DNA from 2 places in the Mesorhizobium sp. B2-5-7 genome. Region 1 is predicted to be linked to the other one. Evidence: riboswitches for the same ligand, from Rfam matches in the RefSeq annotation. Region 1 holds a riboswitch; the other holds the start of a gene.
The links. A riboswitch is a leader RNA that binds a small molecule or an ion and turns the genes downstream of it on or off. The one in region 1 is predicted to bind S-adenosylmethionine.
Positions count from the first base shown of each region.

Region 2: linked by a shared signal. The riboswitch ahead of FJ543_RS10335 (homoserine O-acetyltransferase) and the one ahead of FJ543_RS26980 (O-succinylhomoserine sulfhydrylase) in region 1 are both predicted to bind S-adenosylmethionine.

Region 1 is NZ_VFUO01000007.1:170,828-181,292, forward strand. It holds gene chvE (multiple monosaccharide ABC transporter substrate-binding protein) at 268-1,338, shown strand; gene mmsA (multiple monosaccharide ABC transporter ATP-binding protein) at 1,502-3,034, shown strand; gene mmsB (multiple monosaccharide ABC transporter permease) at 3,031-4,323, shown strand; gene araD1 (AraD1 family protein) at 4,527-5,519, shown strand; gene FJ543_RS26975 (2'-deoxycytidine 5'-triphosphate deaminase) at 5,661-6,755, opposite strand; SAM riboswitch at 6,914-6,991, shown strand; gene FJ543_RS26980 (O-succinylhomoserine sulfhydrylase) at 7,048-8,238, shown strand; gene FJ543_RS26985 (ceramide glucosyltransferase) at 8,269-9,420, opposite strand; gene apaG (Co2+/Mg2+ efflux protein ApaG) at 9,640-10,032, shown strand; gene FJ543_RS26995 (Hsp33 family molecular chaperone) at 10,107-10,465, opposite strand, start outside.
Region 2 is NZ_VFUO01000002.1:586,936-597,400, reverse strand. It holds gene FJ543_RS10355 (DUF2125 domain-containing protein) at 26-1,024, shown strand; gene FJ543_RS10350 (sugar kinase) at 1,027-1,959, shown strand; gene FJ543_RS10345 (prephenate/arogenate dehydrogenase family protein) at 1,956-2,891, opposite strand; gene hisC (histidinol-phosphate transaminase) at 2,915-4,024, opposite strand; SAM riboswitch at 4,163-4,240, shown strand; gene FJ543_RS10335 (homoserine O-acetyltransferase) at 4,358-5,527, shown strand; gene metW (methionine biosynthesis protein MetW) at 5,649-6,263, shown strand; gene FJ543_RS10325 (glycosyltransferase family A protein) at 6,547-7,482, shown strand; gene FJ543_RS10320 (ABC transporter ATP-binding protein/permease) at 7,606-9,429, opposite strand; gene FJ543_RS10315 (methyltransferase domain-containing protein) at 9,567-10,352, opposite strand.

The sequences.
Region 1 (10,465 bases):
CTTTCCGGATGCTAGATCATACCGGTTTCGGTATAGCAACCACCAAAGATCGCATTTGACAGTTATGGCAAAGGGACCCACCCTTCGCGCGTTCCGGGACGCAAGGGTCGGTAGCGATCAAAATCGTATCGATTGAAACTGCGTCGCGGAGCCGATTGGGAGGATACCGGAGATCGATAATGCCGACAGCGGCGCGTTTGCGCTCCTGTCTGGCTGCGCGGCCCGCGAAGCCCCGAGGTGTCGCGTCCATCAACCAGGGAGAGTAATGTGAAGATTATCAAGACGCTGGCCGCCGTGGCGGCCCTTGGCATCGCTGCCATGACCTATCAGGCGCACGCGGCCGACAAGGGTCTTGTCGGCGTGCTGATGCCGACCAAGACCTCGCAACGCTGGATCAATGACGGCGACGCCGTCAAATCCCAGCTCGAGGCGCTCGGCTACACTGTCGACCTGCAATACGCGCAGGACGACATCCCCAACCAGCTCAGCCAGCTGGAAAACGAAATCACCAAGGGTCCGAAGGCGCTGATCATCGCCTCGATCGACGGCACCACGCTGTCGGATGCGCTGCAGAAGGCCAACGACGCGGGCGTCGTCGTCGTCGCTTATGACCGCCTGATCAAGAAGACCAAGAATGTCGACTATTACACCACCTTCGACAATTTCGGCGTCGGCGTGATCCAGGCAAATTCCCTGGTCAAGGGCCTCAAGGAGCGTTTCCCGAACACCAAGCCGTGGAACGTCGAACTGTTCGGCGGCTCGCCCGACGACAACAACGCCTTCTTCTTCTACAATGGCGCGATCTCCGTCCTGCAGCCGCTGATCGACGACGGCTCGATCAAGATCAAGTCCGGCCAGACCGGCATGGACAAGGTCGGCACGCTGCGCTGGCTCGCCGCTACCGCCCAGGCGCGCATGGACAACCTTCTGTCGGCCAACTACTCGGACGGCAGCCGCGTCGATGGCGTTCTGTCGCCCTATGACGGCCTGTCGCGCGGCATCACCGCCTCGCTGCGCGCTGTCGGTTACGGCACCGACGCACAGCCCTGGCCGATCGTGACCGGTCAGGACGCTGAGACCGCCTCGGTCAAGCTGATCATCTCGGGCGAGCAGTACTCGACCGTGTTCAAGGACACCCGCGAACTGGCCAAGGCCACGGTGCAGCTGGTCGACAAGGTGCTCTCCGGCGGCAAGCCGGAAGGCCTCGACGAAAAGACCTACAACAACGACGTCAAGGTGGTTCCCTCGATCCTGCTGACGCCGCATGAGGTCGACAAGTCGAACTACCAGGCCCTGGTCGTCGACTCCGGCTACATCAAGGCCGAAGACCTGAAGTAATCCCGGTTACAAAGGCAGGGGTCCTGCGCGACGCAGGGCCCCTTTTCGTTCACAAGCGGCCCCGGTATTGTCTCTGCCGGCCTAGAGCCATTCCCGGAAAAGTGCGCAGCGGTTTTCCGTCAGGAATCGCCTAAAAAAGAAAGTCTAGGAGGAGCTTGCCCTGATGACCTCGACGATTTTGGAGATGCGCGACATCACCAAGACGTTCCCCGGCGTGAAGGCGCTGTCGAACGTCAACCTCCACGTCGAGGAAGGCGAAATCCATGCCGTGGTCGGCGAGAACGGCGCCGGAAAATCGACACTGATGAAGGTGCTTTCGGGCGTCTATCCCTCCGGCACCTATGATGGCCAGATCATCTTTCAGGGCCAGGAATGCCAGTTCAAAGGCATTCATGACAGCGAACACAAGGGCATCGTCATCATCCACCAGGAGCTTGCGCTGGTGCCGATGCTGTCGATCGCCGAAAACATTTTCCTCGGCAACGAGCAAGCCAGATACGGCGTCATCGACTGGGACGCCAACGAGGCGCGCACGGCCGAGCTTTTGAAGAAAGTCGGGCTCAAGGAAGACCCCAAGACGCTGATCACCCATATCGGCGTCGGCAAGCAGCAGCTGGTCGAGATCGCCAAGGCGCTCAGCAAGGAAGTGAAGCTGCTGATCCTCGACGAGCCGACAGCATCGCTCAGCGAGAAGGACAGCCAGGCGCTGCTCGATCTATTGCTCGAGTTCAAGCGGCAGGGCATGACCTCGATCCTGATCTCCCACAAGCTCAACGAGGTGAACCGCGTCGCCGACAAGGTGACGGTGATCCGCGACGGGCGCACGATCGAGACATTGCCGAGGAAGGACATCAGCGAGGACCGCATCATCACCTCGATGGTCGGCCGATCCCTCGACGATCGCTACCCGCCGCGCGAACCTAGCATCGGCGACGTCATTTTCGAGGTCAAGGACTGGTCCGTCTACCACCCGATCCATGCCGAACGGCAAGTGATCAAGAGCATCGACCTCAAGGTGCGCAAGGGCGAAGTTGTCGGCATAGCGGGACTGATGGGCGCCGGTCGCACCGAATTCGCCATGAGCCTGTTCGGCCGCTCCTATGGCCGGCGCATCAGCGGCGAGGTGCTGCTCAACGGCAAGCCCGTGGACCTTTCCACAGTGGGCAAGGCCGTGCAGAACGGCATCGCCTATGTCACCGAGGACCGCAAGACCTATGGGCTGAACCTCATCGACCATATCAAGCACAATGTGACGCTGGCCAACCTCGGCGGCGTTTCCAGTGGCGGCGTGATCGACGATATGCGCGAAATGAGCGTCGCCAACGACTATCGCAAGAAGACCAATATCCGCGCCTCCAGCGTCTATCAGCTGACCGGCAACCTCTCGGGCGGCAACCAGCAGAAGGTGGTGCTGTCGAAATGGCTGTTCGCCGACCCGGAAGTCCTGATCCTCGATGAGCCGACGCGCGGCATCGACGTCGGCGCCAAGTACGAAATCTATACAATCATCGCTCGCCTTGCCGCCGAGGGCAAAGCGATCATCGTCATCTCGTCTGAAATGCCGGAATTGCTCGGCATCACCGACAGAATCTATGTCATGAACGAAGGACGCATCGTCGGCGAGATGGCGGCAAGCGACGCCAGCCAGGAAAAAATCATGCGCGCCATTGTTCGCGGAGAAGGAAAAGCATCATGAGCACAGACAGCGCTCCCGCACCTCAAAGCGGCACCGCCGAGGACGTCAAGCAGGGTCCTCGCGTCGCCGTCTCGGCGCTGACGACGAACCTGCGCGAATACGGCCTGATCATCGCGCTGATCGTCATCATGCTGTTCTTCCAGTACACGACGTCGGGAACGCTGTTCAAACCGGTCAACCTCAGCAACCTGGTGCAGCAGAACTCGTTCATCATCGTGATGGCGCTCGGCATGCTGCTGGTCATCGTCGCCGGCTACATCGATCTCAGCGTAGGATCGGTCGCCGGCTTCATCGGCGCGCTTGCCGCCATGATGATGGTCATCTGGCCGCTCGGCATATTCAGCAATCCGCTCGTTGTCTCGATCGTCTGCCTCATCGTCGGCGGGTTGATCGGTGGCGCGCAAGGATACTGGATCGCCTATCACCGCATACCAAGCTTCATCGTGACGCTCGCCGGCATGCTGATCTTCCGCGGCATCTGCCAGGCGCTGCTTGGCGGCGGCTCCTCGGTCGGCCCGCTTCCCGACAGTTTCAAGGCGCTGAGTTCCGGTTTCATCCCCGATGTGATCGGCCCGCTGACCCTGATCCCGCCGACGGTGAACGCGGCCGGCAAGACCGTTTTGGGCAGTGGCCTGACGCTTCACATGACGACAGTCGTGCTGGGCCTGATCGCGGTGCTCGCCTACGCCTATTTCGGCTTCAGGACGCGACGCAAGCGCGAACTCCACGGTTATGAGGCCGAGCCTTTCACCCTGTTCGTCATCAAGACCCTGGTCGGCAGCGCGCTGGCGCTCTTCCTGGTCTTCCAGTTCGCGACCTATCGGGGCCTGCCGATCGTGCTGCTGGTGATGGGCGTGCTGATCTCGCTGTTCGTCTTCGTCACCAAGCGCATGACCATCGGCCGCCGCATCTACGCCATGGGAGGCAACGCCAAGGCGGCGCAACTGTCGGGCATCAACACCGAAAGGCTGACGCTCTGGGTGTTCGTCAATATGGGCGTTCTGTCGGCGCTCGGCGGGCTGATCATCGCCGCACGTCTCGGCCAGGCCGTGCCGGCGGCCGGCCTCGGCAGCGAGCTCGACGTGATCGCGGCCGTCTTCATCGGCGGCGCCTCGGCGATGGGCGGCGTCGGCCAAGTCATCGGCGCGGTGGTCGGCGGCTTCATCATGGGCGTGATGAACAACGGCATGTCGATCATGGGCGTCAATGTCGACTGGCAGCAGGTGGTCAAGGGCCTGGTGCTGCTCGGGGCCGTGATCTTCGACGTCTACAACAAGAACAAGGCTTGAGGGCCGGGGGCGAGGACTAGGAGGCATACGGGTTCTAGATCGCGAAGCTGCCGGCAGCCCGTCGGCACCAAGAAGTCCGGGGAAGGACCAGGCTCGCGAACGCAATCCGGACGAAGCGTTTCAACCGTGGCGCGTTTCCGCGCCGCGCCGGTCAGGGTTTGCCCATTGGCAGCCGGATACAGATAAATGAGAGAGGACTGATCATGCTGATCTCGCAGATTCTCGACGACGCCGAGACGATCCGTGTCGTTGCCCGCAGCGGCGGGAAGACCCGGATCATCAACGGTGCGCGCAGCGTCTATTCGCTGGCGATGGAGGCCGCCCGCACCGGCGTCGGCCTGGCCGCCCTGATCGAACGCAAGGGGCTTGGCGAGACGATCGATCTCGACGCCGCCTACAAAAGGGGGCGCCTGCTGTCGCCGATCAATCACCCCGACCCAGCGCATCTGCACCTGACCGGCACCGGGCTGACGCATCTGGGGTCGGCCGCGACGCGCGATTCCATGCACAAGAAGCTCAGCACCGACGGCGAGGAGCAACTCACCGATTCCATGAAGATGTTCCGCATGGGACTGGAAGGCGGCAAGCCTGCGAAAGGCCAGGTCGGCGTGCAGCCGGAATGGTTCTACAAGGGCAACGGCACCATGGCGGTCGCGCCTGGCGCGGCGCTCATGTCACCGGCCTTTGCCAAGGATGCCGGCGAGGAACCCGAGGTCGCCGGAATCTATGTCATCGGCGACGACGGCGCGCCATTCCGCGTCGGTTTCACCTTGTCGAACGAATTCTCGGACCATGTGACCGAGCGCGTCAACTATCTCTTCCTCGCCCATTCCAAGCTGCGCAATGCCTCCTTCGGCCCGGAGATCCTGATCGGAGACCTGCCTTCGGACATCCGCGGCACGTCGCGCATCCTGCGCGACGGCAAGGCATTGTGGGAAAAGCCCTTCCTGTCGGGTGAAACGAACATGTCCCACACCATCGCCAATCTCGAACACCACCACTTCAAATATTCGGCCTTCCGCCAGCCTGGCGACGTGCATGTGCATATGTTCGGCACCGCGACGCTATCCTTCGCCGACGGCATCAAGACGGAAGCCGGCGACGTGTTCGAGATCGAGGCCGGGGATTTCGGACTGCCGCTGCGCAACCCGCTCGAGATCGAAAAGCCGGTGAAGGTGTCGGTGAAGGCGCTTTGAAGCCATGAGCGCGTGATTCCCCTCTCGTGGGGAATGGCTGGCAAGCCAGAGCGGGGCGCTGTCCCGCCGATCTAGCAATAGGTTTCCGTCACGTCCCTGCCGGGCATCTCTCCCACAAGAGCGAGGTCGGCAGCTTCAACCTTAGCGCACGGCGCGGAAATGCTTCGACAGCTTCAGGCCCTGCGCCTGGTAGTTCGAGCCGAGATCGGTGCCGTAGAGCGCCTGCGGTCGCTTCAGCATATGCTCGTAGACCAGCCGGCCGACGATCTGGCCGTGGTCGAGGATGAACGGCACTTCGTGGCTGCGCACTTCGAGCACCGCCCGGCTGCCGGTGCCGCCGGCCGCCGAATGGCCGAAACCCGGATCGAAAAAGCCGGCATAATGGACACGAAACTCGCCGACCAGCGGATCGAACGGCGTCATCTCGGCGGCGTAGAGCGGCGGCACATGCACCGCCTCCTGGCTGACGAGGATGTAGAATTCGTCGGGATCGAGCACCAGTTCGCCGGCGCGGCTCTTGTGGATCGGCTCCCAGAAGTCGAGGACATCCTGCGCGGCGCGCTTGTCGACATCGACGAGGCCGGTGTGGTGCTTGCCGCGATAGCCGACCAACCCATCCTTGTCGCCATTGAGGTCGATCGACAGCGCGATGCCGCCGCCGGAAATGTTCGGCGGCTCCGTGGCGACCAGCATCTCGGCACGATGCAGCTCATGCAACTCGGCTTCCGAGAGCAGCGCGTTGCCGGTGCGAAAGCGGATTTGAGACAGGCGCGAACCCGTGCGCGCGATGATCGGAAAGGTGCGCGGGCTGACCTCGAGATAGAGCGGACCGTTGTAGCCGGCGGCGATCTTATCGAACTCGTGGCCCCGATCGGTCATGACGCGGGTGAAGATGTCGAGCCGCCCGGTCGAGCTCTTCGGATTGGCCGAGGCCGAAATGTCAGCCGGCAGGGCCAGACTTTCGAGCAGCGGCACAATATAGACGCAGCCGGTTTCGAGGACCGCGCCTTCGGTCAGACTGATCTCGTGCAGTTGCAGCCGATCGAGCTTTTCCGACACCTTGTGGTTGGGACCGGGCAGGAACGAGGCGCGAACCCGCCAGGCCCTTTCGCCCAATCTGAGATCAAGGCTTGCCGGCTGGATCTGGTCGGCATCGAGCGCGCGCGGCGACTTCAGCGCGCCGGACCGGAACAGCGCCGAAATGTCCTGATCGGGAAGAATGCCTGTCTGCCGCAAAGTCTGGCTCCGCCCCAAGACTGGTCTCTTTCGTTGCAGGTTCTTGTTTGTTGCAGGATCTTGCCGCAAAACCGCCGGGCACTTCTGCGGAACCTGCCTTGGTACAAACGTCTTAATGAAGCCGGCAATTGACGCAAGCGTGGCGCGGGTCTAAAGGGTCGTTATCCCGTGGTGATTTGGCCGGTCGGCTTGCAGCCACGTTAAACAAGTCGCTAAAGGACCGTCGGGCCGCAAGGCCGTATGGACCGGTTGCGACTTTCGCGGCCGGTTTTTTTGTGTCTGGAACAAAGCTATGAGCACCAAGAAGCGCAACTGGAAACCTCAGACGGCACTCGTGCATGGCGGAACCCTGCGTTCCGGCTTCGGCGAAACCTCCGAGGCGATGTACCTGACCCAGGGTTATGTCTATCAGACGGCGCAGGCCGCCGAGGCCCGCTTCAAGGGCGAAGAGCCTGGTTTCATCTATTCGCGCTACGCCAACCCGACCGTCGACATGTTCGAAAAGCGCATGTGCGCGCTTGAAGGCGCCGAAGACGCGCGCGCCACGGCGTCGGGCATGGCGGCGGTGACGGCTGCCCTTCTGTGCAGCGTCAAGGCCGGCGACCACATCGTGGCCGCGCGCGCGCTGTTCGGCTCCTGCCGCTGGGTGGTCGAGACGCTGGCGCCGCGCTATGGCATCGAGGCGACCTTGGTCGACGGCACCGAGATCGCCAATTGGGAAAAGGCGGTCAGGCCGAACACCAAGCTGTTCTTCCTGGAAAGTCCGACCAACCCGACGCTCGAGGTCGTCGACATCGCCGCCGTCGCCTCGCTTGCTAATTCGATCGGCGCGCGGCTGGTCGTCGACAATGTTTTTGCCACGCCGCTGCAACAGAAGCCGTTGCAGCTTGGTGCGCACATCGTCGTCTACTCGGCCACCAAGCACATTGACGGCCAGGGCCGCTGCCTGGGCGGCGTCATCCTGTCGGACAAGAAGTGGATTGACGAGAACCTGCACGACTATTTCCGCCACACCGGTCCCAGCCTGTCGCCGTTCAACGCCTGGACGCTGCTGAAGGGCCTGGAAACCTTGCCGCTGCGCGTGCGCCAGCAGACCGAGAGCGCCGGCAGGATCGCCGACTTCCTGGCCGGGCAGCCGCAGATCGCCCGCGTCATCTATCCCGGCCGCGCCGACCACCCGCAGGCCGATATCGTCAAGAAGCAGATGTCGGGTGGCTCGACGCTGATCTGCCTCGACGTCAAGGGCGGCAAGCCGGCGGCCTTCGCCCTGCAGAACGCCCTCGACATCGTGCTGATCTCGAACAATCTGGGCGATGCCAAGAGCCTGATCACCCATCCGGCGACGACCACCCACAAGAACCTCAGCGATGAGGCCCGCGCCGAACTCGGCATCGGGCCCGGTACGCTCAGGCTGTCGGTCGGCCTGGAGGATACGGACGATCTGCTGGAAGATATCGCGCAAGCCTTGAAGGCCACCAAATAGGTTTCGTCCAGGCAGCGTCGTCAGCAGCGATCAGGCGCTCGACGGCGTCTCCTCCAGTTCCGCCGTCTTGGTGCGGATGGTCATGGCGTTGCCGCGCCAGTCGACGGCGCCGCCGAGCCAGCCGCGCGCCCAGATGGCCGGGAGCATGACGTCCCGCGCGACCGTCGCCGTGATCATGCGCGTCGAGACGTGCCAACCCTTGGCCAAGGCCAGAGCGCATTCCGGAAGATAGAATGCCGTCAGCACGGCAATCGCGGTTGCCCAGAGGCTGACGCCGGCGCTCGCCGCGGCAATCAGCGCAAGAGCCAGCGGGACTGCCGCACCAGTCAGGATCTCGGGTGCGAAGAACAGCGGGAAGGTGACGCGGCGCAGGCGCGCCCAGCGGGCCTGGCGCGACCAGATTTCGCCAAACGTGCGCTGGCCGAGGGGCTGCTCGAAGGGCGCCGTAACGAGGTTGACACGCAGGCCGAGGCCGTTCACCAGCTTGGTTGCGGCGGCGTCCTCGGCGATCTCGGCGGCCAGCGCGCGTATGCCGCCATTGGCGTCCAGCATCGGCTTGTTCCACAGCATGCTCTTGCCCTGGGCGAAGCCGAGGCCGAGCGCCGCACCGGCATACTGCCAGCGGGCCTGCAATGTGTTGAGGAAGGCGCATTCGACGTCGGCCCAGAAACCATCTGGCCTGGAGCCGATCGGCGTCGAGCAGACAAGGCCGGTACCGTGCTGCCACGCCGCCATCATGTGCTCGACATAGTCCCGAGGCATCAGAACGTTGGAATCGGCAAGAATGACCCAGTCGTGGCGCGCCGCTTCCCAGCCTTTGACGCAATTGTTGAGCTTTGGATTGGCACTGACACGATCGTCGCCGATCAACAGCCGGGCCGGCACCTGCGGAAACCGGGCAATCGCCCTGTTTATCAGTTTCACCACCGGGTCGTCGGCATGGGCGACGCAGAAGATCAGTTCGTAGCGCGGCCAGTCGAGCGCGAAGGCGCGTTCCAGCGTCTCATGTGTGAATGGCTCGACGCCGCGCGACGGGACGACAATCGACACCGCCGGCGATCTGCCCGCCGGCGGGGCAATCGTGGTGCGCCGTTTCAGCTGTGAAGCGGCAAGCAGGATGCTGGCAGCGTTTGAGAGGATGAGTGCGGTCGAAAGCGAGGCGGATATGAGAGTGAGTTCCATCGAGATCTGGTCACTCCGGAAGTCGGCCCGCGTCGCGGCCGTTTTCAACAGTTCGACAGAGGGCCGAGTCGCCCGGTTCGCGCACACCACCATTGTCGTGTGTCACTTAAATGACATTCTTTGCCGGCACCTGCGTTTCAATCCCAGGCGCGACAAGACGCGCACGTTGACCTGCTCACCGCGAGCGTCGAAAGTCGTCGGATTGTTTTGGAGCCGCTCATGTACCGCGCCGTGACGCGCAACATCGAAGTGCAGGTCAGGCCGTTCTATATGGAGGATCGTTCAGATCCCCAGGAGAACCGCTACGTCTGGGGCTATCAGATAACGATCGACAACCAGTCTGACGAGTTCGTGCAGCTTCTGTCGCGCTATTGGCACATCACCGATGGTGCCGGCCGGGTCGAGGAGGTCCGCGGGCCGGGCGTTGTCGGCGACCAGCCGGAACTCAATCCCGGCGACAGCTATCAGTACACGTCCGGCTGCCCGCTCTCGACACCCTCCGGGATCATGGTCGGACGCTACACGATGCGCAACAAGCGCGGCGAGACGTTCGACATCGCCATCCCGGCCTTCTCGCTCGATCTGCCGGGGACAAGGCGCACGGTGAACTGAGGGCCGACGGTCGCGTCGCCCCTCATCCGCCCTTCGGGCACCTTCTCCCCGCAGAACGGAGAGAAGGAAAGGCTTTACTGAGCCGCAAACTCGGCTGGATCGAAGTCGTACTGCGTCGAGCAGAATTCGCAGGCGACATGGATGCCGCCATCCTCGGTGCTGTCCTTGATCTCCTGCGCTGAGAAGCCTTCGAGGATGCCACGGATCTTGTCGCGGGAGCATGAGCACTGGTCGGCCACGGGAACGCCGCCGAAGACGCGCACGCCATGCTCATGGAACAGACGATAGAGCAGCCGCTCGGCGCCGATGGTCGGGTCGATCAATTCGGTCGGCTCGATGGTGCCGAGCAAGGCCAGGAGTTCCTGCCAGGAATTATCGGCCGGATCGTGGACTCCCTCGCGCGGATCGCCGTCCCCACCCGGCAGGTCCGGAA
Region 2 (10,465 bases), on a different contig from region 1:
TCCATGCGTTAATGAGAGCCAAAGCATGACGTCAAGTGACGAACGCCAACCGGGTAACCGTCGCCGCCTGTGGTGGCTTGCCGCGTTCATCCTCGTGCTGTTCGCCATTTACAGCGCCGGCTGGTTCTATCTGGCCAGCAGGGTCCGGTCCGAGGCCGAAAAGGCGGTTGCCACGCTCAACAAGAGCGGCATCGAGGCCGGCTGCGCCAATCTCCAGGTCGGTGGCTATCCACTGAGCTTCACGGTCTCCTGCGACAGTCTGGCGTATGAAGACGACGCCAAGAACATTGCCGCCTCGGCCGGCTCCTTCAACGCCGTCGCCCAGATCGTCCAGCCCTTGTCGCCTGTTGCCAATCTACGCGGTCCGCTCCGGACCTCGGTCCCCGGCATGATGCCACTCTGGATCGACTGGGACAATCTGCAGGCCAACGTCAAATTGTGGTACCCGCTGCCGCGGCGCGTAGCGCTGCAGGCCGAGGGCCTGTCCGGCCAGACCGACCCGGCCGACGACACCGATCCGGTGGAACTGTTCAGTGCCGGCAAGGCGTCAGGCCAATTGCAGCCCAACAACGGCGATCTCGACTATGTCGGCAGCTTTGGCGATCTCGAGATCGATGCCGACGCGATCGGCGGGCGGGTGTTGCCGGCGCTCGATGCCAGCGGCGACGTGACACTGAAGAACGGCGTGGCGCTGATCGGCACGCAGGTGAAAAGCCTGCGCGGCCAGCGGATCGAAATCCGCAACCTCGATCTGTCGTCCGGCACGGCGCGGGTCACCGTTTCCGGGCCGCTGTCGGTCGATGCCGAGGGTCTCGTCGACGCCGACCTGATGATCAGGATCAAGGATCCCAAGGCGGTGGCATCTATTCTTGCCGGCGCCATACCCGAGCAGAAGAATGCGATCGAGCAGGGTTTTGGCGCCCTGGCGCTGCTTGGCAGCGAACCGTCGATGCCGCTGAAAGTGGTCAAGGGCAAGGCTTCCCTCGGCTTCATTCCGCTGGGCAAGATCAAACCGGTCAATTAACGATGGAGAGGCCGGCAAAGCTGCTGAGCGTCGGCGCACTGACGCTTGACACCATTCTTCGTGTCGAATCGCTGCCCAGGCATCAGGGAAAATTCATCGCCTCGGACGGCATCCAGATCGCCTCGGGCATGGCCACGAGCGCGGCCTGCGCCGCGCATCGCCTGGGTGCCGAGGTGTCGCTATGGGCGAGCGCCGGCGACGATCCGGTCGGCGATCTGCTGATTGCCGGGATAGAGGCCGAGGGCGTCGATTGCAGCCATGTACGCCGCGTCAGCGGCGCCCGCTCGGCACTGGCCTCGATCCTGGTCGATGCGCATGGCGAGCGGATCATCGTGCCTTTCTACGACGCGCGCGCGCAGGCCGATCCCGAGGTTTTGCCGTTCACCGACATAACGGCATTCGACACCGTACTGGCCGACGTGCGCTGGCCGGGCGCCGCGGCGCTTGCCCTTAAGACGGCGCGGGCCGCCGGCCGCCCAGCCATACTCGATGCCGATACCGCGCCCCTGGCGGTGCTGGAACGATTATTGCCGCTCGCCTCGCACATCGTCGCCTCGGAGCCGGCGGTCCGCATCATATGCGGCCACGCGCTGGATCTGGAGACCGCCTGCATCGATTTGGCGTCCCGCACCGATGCGTTCGTCGCGGTCACCGGCGGCGCGGCGGGTACCTGGTGGTTCGACCGAAGCGCCGGATCATCCCGCCATGTCGAGGCACCGAGGGTCAAGGCGGTCGACACGCTGGCCGCCGGCGATGTCTTTCATGGCGCCTTTGCCGTCGGTCTGGCGGAAGCCATGGCGGTCGAGCACGCACTGCGCTTTGCCAGCGCGGCCGCCGCGCTCAAGTGCCTGCGCTTCGGCGGCCGGCTGGGCGCGCCGGATCGGGCGGAGACGCTCGCCATGATGGCAACCGCCTGGCCGGTTGAAATCACCTAGCTCTTTGCCGGATGCTCGACCGCCTGGCGGCCAAAATCGGGCGCGTCGATATCCTGGCCCGCCTCGATGATCGAGCGGCGCACGGCGCGGGTGCGGGTGAACAGGTCGAAGAGCTTGTCGCCGTCGCCCCAGCGGATGGCGCGCTGCAGGAACGCCAGGTCTTCCGAGAACCGCGCCAACATTTCCAGGATGGCATCCTTGTTGTGCAGGCACACGTCCCGCCACATGGTCGGATCGGAGGCAGCCAGACGCGTGAAATCGCGAAAACCGGAGGCGGAATATTTGATCACTTCCGTCTTGGTCACCGATTCCAGATCGTCGGCGGTGCCGACGATGTTGTAGGCGATGATGTGCGGCAGATGCGAGACGATGGCCAGCGTCATGTCGTGATGCTGCGGGTCCATCGTGTCGATGTTGGCGCCGCAGCGGCGCCAGAATTCCGACAGCCGTTCCAGCGCTTCCGGATCGGTGCCCGGCACCGGCGTGAAAATGCACCAGCGGTTGTCGAACAGGTCGGCAAACCCGGCATCCGGGCCGGATTTTTCGGTGCCCGCCAGCGGATGGCCAGGAATGAAATGGACGCCTTCAGGCACATGCGGCTGCATCTGCGCGATGACCGAGGCCTTGGTCGAGCCGACATCGGTGAGGATCGCCCCCTTTTTCAGCGCCGGCGCGATTTCCTCCGCTACAGCGCCGGATGAGCCGACCGGCACCGAGACAACGACCAGATCGGCATCACGCACCGCGTCCCCGGCATCGGTGGTGTAGGAATCGCCGAGACCCAGTTCCTCGGCTCGCTTGAGCGTTGCCGCACTGCGCGTCGAGATGGCGACATGGCGAGCCAAGCCCTCGCGTCGGATGACGCGGGCCAGAGACGAGCCGATCAGGCCGATGCCGACCAGCGCGATCTTTTCGAACATCGGTGATGCCATGGTGTTCCAGCTCTTCAGACGTTCTAGCTTTTCAGGAATGTGGTGAGCGCGGCGACAACGCCGCGATTGGCCTCTTCAGTGCCAACGGTCATGCGAAGCGCGTTGGGAAAGCCGTAACCTGAAACGCGCCGCAGAATATAGCCGCGCGCGCTCAGATAATCGTCAGCCGCCGCTGCGGAATGCTTCTGATCGTCGGGAAAATGAATGAGCAGGAAATTGCCGACGCTCGGCGTCACGCGCAGCCCAAGTCTAGTCATTTCGCCGCTCAGCCAGGTAAGCCAGGTCTCGTTATGCGCCACGCTACGCTCGACATGGGCACGGTCGCGGATCGCGGCGATGCCGGCCTCGATCGCTGTCGCATTGACGTTGAAGGGGCCGCGTACACGATTGATGGCGTCGACGATATGCAGGGGACCATACATCCAGCCGATGCGCGCGCCGCCGAGCCCGATCTTGGAGAAGGTGCGGGTCATCACCACGTTCTCGGCGCTGCCGGCCAGCTCGATGCCGGCTTCGTAATCGTTGCGGCGGACATATTCGGCGTAGGCCGCGTCGAGCACCAGCAGCACGTTTCCCGGCAGTCCGGCATGAAGGCGGCGCACCTCCTGGAACGGCACATAGGTGCCGGTCGGGTTGTTGGGATTGGCCAGGAACACGATTTTCGTGCGCGGCGTGACGGCCGCCAGCATCGCGTCGATGTCGGCGCGCTCGTCGGTCTCCTTGACCACGACCGGGGTGGCACCTGCCGACTGGATGTAGATCTTGTAGACCATGAAGGCGTGTTCGGTGAACATAGCCTCGTCGCCGGGCGCGAGATAGGTCTGCGCCAACAGGCCGAGGATCTCGTCCGACCCGTTGGAGCAGATGATGTTTTGCGCGTTGAGGCCATGCACCTCGGCGATAGCCTCGCGCAACCGCTTGGCGCTGCCGTCGGGATAGATGTCGAGTTTGCCGGCGACCTCGCGCGCGGCCTCGATCGCCTTCGGCGAAGGCCCAAGCGGATTCTCGTTCGACGACAGCTTGTAGACCTTGGCCACACCGGCGGCCGCCGAGCTTTTGCCGGGCACATAGGCCTCTATGTCCATGATGCCCGCGCGCGGAGTTGGACGTGCCTGATCCGGTGTCTGGTTCATATCTTGCAAAATCCGTCGAAAACGCCTCCATCCGGAGGCCGCTGCGGAAATACAAGCCATGGCACGCAATGTCGAGAGGTGGCAGTGGTGCCAGCCGCCGCCATTGACGGCGAGGCAGGCGGGTTCTAGAAAGACGATTGACAGTTCCGTGGTGATTTGGCCGGTCGGCTTGCAGCCACGTTAAACAATTCGCTAAAGGGCCGTTTGCGTGACGTAACCGGCTTTGCGAAGGCAATGCCGGTTTTTTGTTGTCCGCGACCGGCCGGACGGACGCATCGGCGGCGGAGATCGGCAGCGATTTCCACGAGCGCACGGTGCAGCAAGAGAGACGTGATGGCCGCTCTGCGTGCAGGAAAGACCAACAACGAGGCCGACCAACCGTCGAGCCCGGTGTTACGTTTCGGACCCGACAAGCCGCTCAAGCTCGACGCCGGCACGCTGCTGTCGCCGTTCCAGATCGCCTACCAGACCTATGGCACGCTGAACGATGCCCGCTCCAATGCCATCCTCGTCTGCCACGCGCTGACGGGCGACCAGCATGTCGCCAGCACCAATCCGGTAACCGGCAAGCCCGGTTGGTGGGAAGTGCTGATCGGACCGGGCAGGATCATCGATACCAGCCGTTTCTTCGTCATCTGCTCCAATGTCATCGGCGGCTGCCTGGGTTCCACCGGCCCGGCCTCGACCAACCCGGCCACCGGTAAACCCTATGGCCTCGACCTGCCGGTCATCACCATCCGCGACATGGTGCGCGCGCAGCAGATGCTGATCGACCATTTCGGCATCGAGAAACTGTTCTGCGTGCTCGGCGGCTCGATGGGCGGCATGCAGGTTCTGGAATGGGCGTCGAGCTATCCCGAGCGCGTGTTCTCGGCGCTGCCGATCGCCACCGGGGCGCGCCATTCGTCACAGAACATCGCCTTCCACGAAGTCGGGCGGCAGGCTGTGATGGCCGATCCGGACTGGCATGGCGGCAAATATTTCGAACACGGCAAGCGCCCGGAGAAAGGGCTGGCGGTGGCGCGCATGGCCGCCCACATCACCTATCTGTCGGAAGCCGCCCTGCACCGCAAATTCGGCCGCAATTTGCAGGACCGCGAAGCGCTGACCTTCGGCTTCGATGCCGACTTCCAGATCGAGAGCTATCTGCGCCACCAGGGCATGACCTTCGTCGACCGCTTCGATGCCAACTCCTATCTCTACATGACGCGGTCGATGGATTATTTCGACCTCGCCGCCGACCATGGCGGCCGGCTGGCCGACGCCTTCGCCGGCACGAAAACCCGCTTTTGCCTGGTGTCCTTCACATCGGACTGGCTGTTCCCGACCGAAGAGAGCCGCTCCATCGTCCACGCACTCAACGCCGCCGGCGCCTCGGTATCCTTCGTCGAGATCGAGACCGATCGCGGCCACGACGCCTTCCTGCTCGACGAGCCGGAACTGTTTGCCGCCATCAACGGCTTCATCGGCTCGGCCGCGCGCGCCAGGGGGCTCAGCGCATGACCCCGAAAAGTTGCAGACGTTTCGGATCAAGGTCATGCGCCAAACAGGACGGCGAAGCCATGACCCCGAAAAGTTGCAGACGTTTCGGACCAAGGCCATGCGCCGTCCACGAGGCGAAGCCATGAGCGTCAACGGCAGCCAACGCGTCGACCTCGAGGTCGTCGCCAACCTCATCCCGCCGCAATCGCGTGTGCTCGACGTCGGCTCGGGCGACGGCTCATTGCTCGAATTGCTGCAGGACACCAAGCAGGTCGACGGTCGCGGACTCGAGCTGTCGCAGCGTGGCGTCAACGAATGCGTGGCGCGCGGTCTCAGTGTCATCCAGGGCGACGCCGACACCGATCTCGAATTCTATCCCGACAAGGGCTTTGACTTCGTTGTCCTGTCGCAGACCCTGCAGGCCACCCGCAACCCGAAGCTGGTGCTCGACGAGCTGCTCAGGATCGGCAACCGGGCAATCGTGTCTTTCCCCAATTTCGGTCACTGGCGGGTGCGCCTGTCGCTGTTCGTCAAGGGCCGCATGCCTGTGACCAGCGACCTGCCCTATTCCTGGTACGACACGCCCAACATCCACTTCTGCACGATCCGAGACTTCGTCAATTTGTGCGAAGAGCTTGGCGCGACAGTGGAGAAGGCGACCGCGCTCGACGCCAACGGCCAGAAGATCGGCCTGTCGATGCCATGGTGGTTCTGGAATTTCTTTGGCCAACAAGCAGTGTTCCTGCTGAAGCGATAATGAAATGGGCGACGCCCGCAGGCGCGACTGCCAATCCTTGAGGGTGGCCGCGCGTCTTTCAGCGGGTGCGAAAGTGTTGCAGTTGAAGCGCCATGAGCTGGAATTCATCATGCCTGGTCGGTCGAACGACGGCACGACGGGGTGACATGGCAGGTTGTTTTTTGTAGCGTCGCACCGAATCCGATGAGGCCCATCCAGGGGGAAGTCCGATCCATTTAGCCATCCCGATGATCAAAGGACCTGGCGCGAAGGGTGTTTACGCGCTGGAGGCGGCCGACGTGATATGATCGGGAAGACCGAACAGGCTCCCCTCATCACGGTGATCACGCCCACTCACAACCGGCGCGAAACGGTGCTCCGCGCCGTCGAAAGCGTGCTTTCCCAGAGCATGCCGCGATTTGAACATATCGTCGTCGACGATGGTTCGACGGACGGGACCGAGGCGGCGCTCGCCCGCATCCATGACCCCCGGCTGATCTATGTCGGCGCGAAGTGGCGCGGCGCCAATGCCGCCAGGAATGCCGGCATCGAGCTAGCCCGGGCGCCCGTGGTGACTTTTCTTGATTCGGACGATCTCTTCCTGCCACACCGGCTCGAACGGACGCTGGCATGGTTCGACGACAATCCAGCGCTCGAAGTCCTGCTCTCCTCATATGTCTCGGTGAAGGGTGGCCGCGGCACCGCCTGCGTCAACCGCGGCGCTTTCCTGAACCCGCCAATGCTGGAGCGGGCGGTGGTTGCGCAGACGGCCTTCATAGCCGGATCGGCTATAACGGCCAGGCGCGAGGCTTTGCTGGCCATCGGCGGCTATGACAGCGACATTCCCCGGATGCAGGACCGCGAGCTTCTGCTGCGCTTCGCACAGCGCTTCGGCGCGCAATTATCGGAAGATATCGACTGGACGAAGCACAATTCGCAGAATTCGATTTCAGGCCGCAGGGACGGCTATGTCGAAGCCTACGCGATCCTGATGAGTAAGCATCCGCACATCGCTCGCTCCTACCCCCATGTCCCTCCCTTTATGATCACGCGGCAGATCATCGCCGATATTCTCCGGGGGCGAATACCACAGGCATTTGCGGGATACATGGCCAACCGCTCGTCTGACGCGCTTGGTTATTCATTGCCGGAACTGATCAACGGTTATCTCCACGGCCGCCGCTGGCGGCGCGACCTCTACGATGAAGTTCGTGGCAAGTTTGGAATTCCACCGGCCTGACCGGCGACAGCTCAGCGATCGAGCACGGCGCGTTGCAGGGCGCATTCCTTCTCGTCCGGCAGCGAGATGGAGACCGCCAGGGCCTTGGCGGCCAGGCAACGGGCCGCAACGGGGGAAAAACTGCTACTTCCTGTGGTGGAGGCTTGCCGCGGCTGGCGGCGGCTCGATGGCACCCGCCCTGACGTGGGCAGGTTTCAGCGCGGGCGCGTCGGAATCCTTAACGATCGTCAGGGAACGCGGGAAGAACTGATTGTTGTGCTGGCCGCGCCCGATGTTGATGATCGCGGCGCCGGGCAGGCGCTTCTCCAGCAGCGACAGCACGCGCCGCAGCGAGGGTCCGTCGAACGCATCCATGGCTTCGTCGATGATCACCCATTTTGGCTGTCGCAAGGCGAGCCTGGCCACGCCCAGCAATCGCTGTTCGTCATCGCCCAACTCATGGTCCCAGCGTCCGACGCGGTCGAGCGACGACGACAGCCGTCCAAGACCGACCTCGGCAAGCACCGCTGAAATGTCTGCGTCGTTCGCCGGCGCATGCCCGTTCGGGTGATTGAGGACCTCGCGCAGCGTGCCGGCCGGCAAATAGGGCACACGCGGCACGAAGATGATGGTTTCCCCCGCCGGCAGGCCGATCCGCCCGCTGCCCCACGGCCACAGCCCGGCAATGGCGCGGAAGAACAGCGTCTTGCCGGCGCCCGGTTCACCGGTGATCATGACGCGCTCGCCGGCATGGATTTCGACATGCTGGTCGGCGAGCTTGGTGCATCCGTCCGGCGATGCCACCTGAAGCTTCTCGAACGTCAGGTTGCCATTGGCGTTGTCGGCGAATTCGATGCGCTTCTCCTTGTCGTGCAGCACATCGGTTTCATCGAGCGCGATGCGGAAGTCGGCGACACGCATCAGCGTGGCGCGCCAGTCGGCAATGCTGCCGATGTTGTTGATGAACCAACGCAGGGAGGAGTGGACCTGGTTGAAGGCCCCGACCGCCATCATCAGCCCGCCAAAGCTGATATCCCCCGAGAAATAGACCGGCGAGGCGACCAGGATCGGCGCCACGACCGTGATCCAGCCATAGGTATCGGTTACCCAGGACAGATTGATCTGGGCGGTGTAGATGCGCCGCATGGCGCCCAGCACCGTGCCGAGGTCGAGTTGCAGCCGTCGCTTGGCGTCATCCTCCCCACGGTACAGCGCGATGGCATCGACATTCTCGTTGACGCGCACCATCGAGGAGCGCAGTTCCGCTTCGCGCGTATAGCGGTCGCTGTTGAGGCTGATGAGCGGCCGCCCGACCAGCCAGCTCAGCCACGAGGCGGTACCGGCATAGAGGAACGCGGCCCAAACCATGTAGCCCGGTATCGCCAGCGACCAGCCGTTGACGTGGAAGACGAAGCCCGAAGACAGTTCCCACAGCACACCGACAAAGGACACGAGCAGGATGAACGACTGCAGCAGGCCGACACCAAGATCGGTCGACAGGTCCGAGAGATGCGCGGCATCCTGTTGCATGCGCTGGTCGGGATTGACGCCGATGGCGCCGGCATTGGCCAGCCGGAAGGCGCGCGCCGGCCGCATCCATTGGTCGATCAGGTCCAGCGTCAGCGCCTCGCGCAACTTCAGCCGGATCATCTGGTTGAGCCAGGTCTGGCCGATATTGAGCACCAGCAGTCCGCCGGCGATCATGGCAAAGACCATCAGCTGATGCAGGAAGGCCGCCATGTCGCGGCGCGCGAGGGCATCGTAGAAAGGCTGGTTCCAGCGGTTGAGCAAGACCTGGCCGATCGACGTCGCGATAATGACGCCCATGATGCCGAGCGACGTCCACAGCAACCACTTGCGAACCGGCGATCCGATCAGCGCCCGCTTGATCGTCGCCACCTGATCGCGCAGGCTGCTGGCGACGGCGACCGGCTGAATGGTGGCCTGATTGTCCAATTGATCAGCCATGGCCGAGGTCCTTGCGTTCAGTAGCGAAGCTGAAACCGGATGAAGGGAGCCGACGGCGGCAGCCCCTCAACCACTCCGCGAGCCCAGCACGACAGATAGGTCGGAAAGACGCGGCGCGATGCAAGTTTCCATCGCGATCACGAAGGTGTCACTTGCCGGGGCGATGCCACACCCCTTGCCTCGGCCCGCCGGCCGAGCCGTGTCGCGCCATGCGGCGACAGCACCGGCACGAAGACGCGGCGGGACGCACGCTGGGCCACCGGCACGCCTTGATAGAGCCGTTTCTGCGCTTCGACGACAATGACGCCGGAAAAGATCGGCCACAGCCTCCGGCCGGCGCGCTCCAGCACATTGTGGAAGCGCATCATGAAACGCCGCCGCGATGGCGGGAAGAACAGCGCATCCGACCAGGCGGCGGGCGTGAAATTCGCCTCACGCAGCAATTCGGTGAGCTGCCCGCGTGAGAAGGGCCGCCCATTGCCGAACGGCGTATGTTCGAAGCGCGCCCAGACACCGCGCCGGTTTGGCACGACGATGACGACGCGCCCGGCCGGCGACAGCACCCGCCAGATCTCGTTCAGCGTTTCACGCGGGTTTTCGACGTGTTCGAGCGAATGGACGAGCAGCATGCGGTCGATGCAGGAATCGACCAGTGGCAGTTCCTCGTCGAACACCAGGGCCGTCGCCGTTGGCCCGGCCGCCGGCCAGACCACGGCGCCCTGGGTCGCCGGCATGAAGGCGAAGACCCGCTCCGCGTCGGTGCCGAAGCGTTCCAGCCAGGGCAAGGTATAGCCCAGACCGACCAGCCGCTCATTGGGCACCGCGGCCCATATCGACGACAGCGCCATGGTGATCGAGCGCTCGGCGAACCGGCCGAGCGTTGTCGAATAGAAGGAACGAAGGTCGACGATGTCGGAATGCATGTCAGGGATGTAGCCGTGATGTCAGCCGGATTCAACAAAAGGCCGAAGCGGCGGTCACGGCGGATGTCAATTTGACATCCCACGATAACATTCGCTTTGCTCGCCATCCGGGA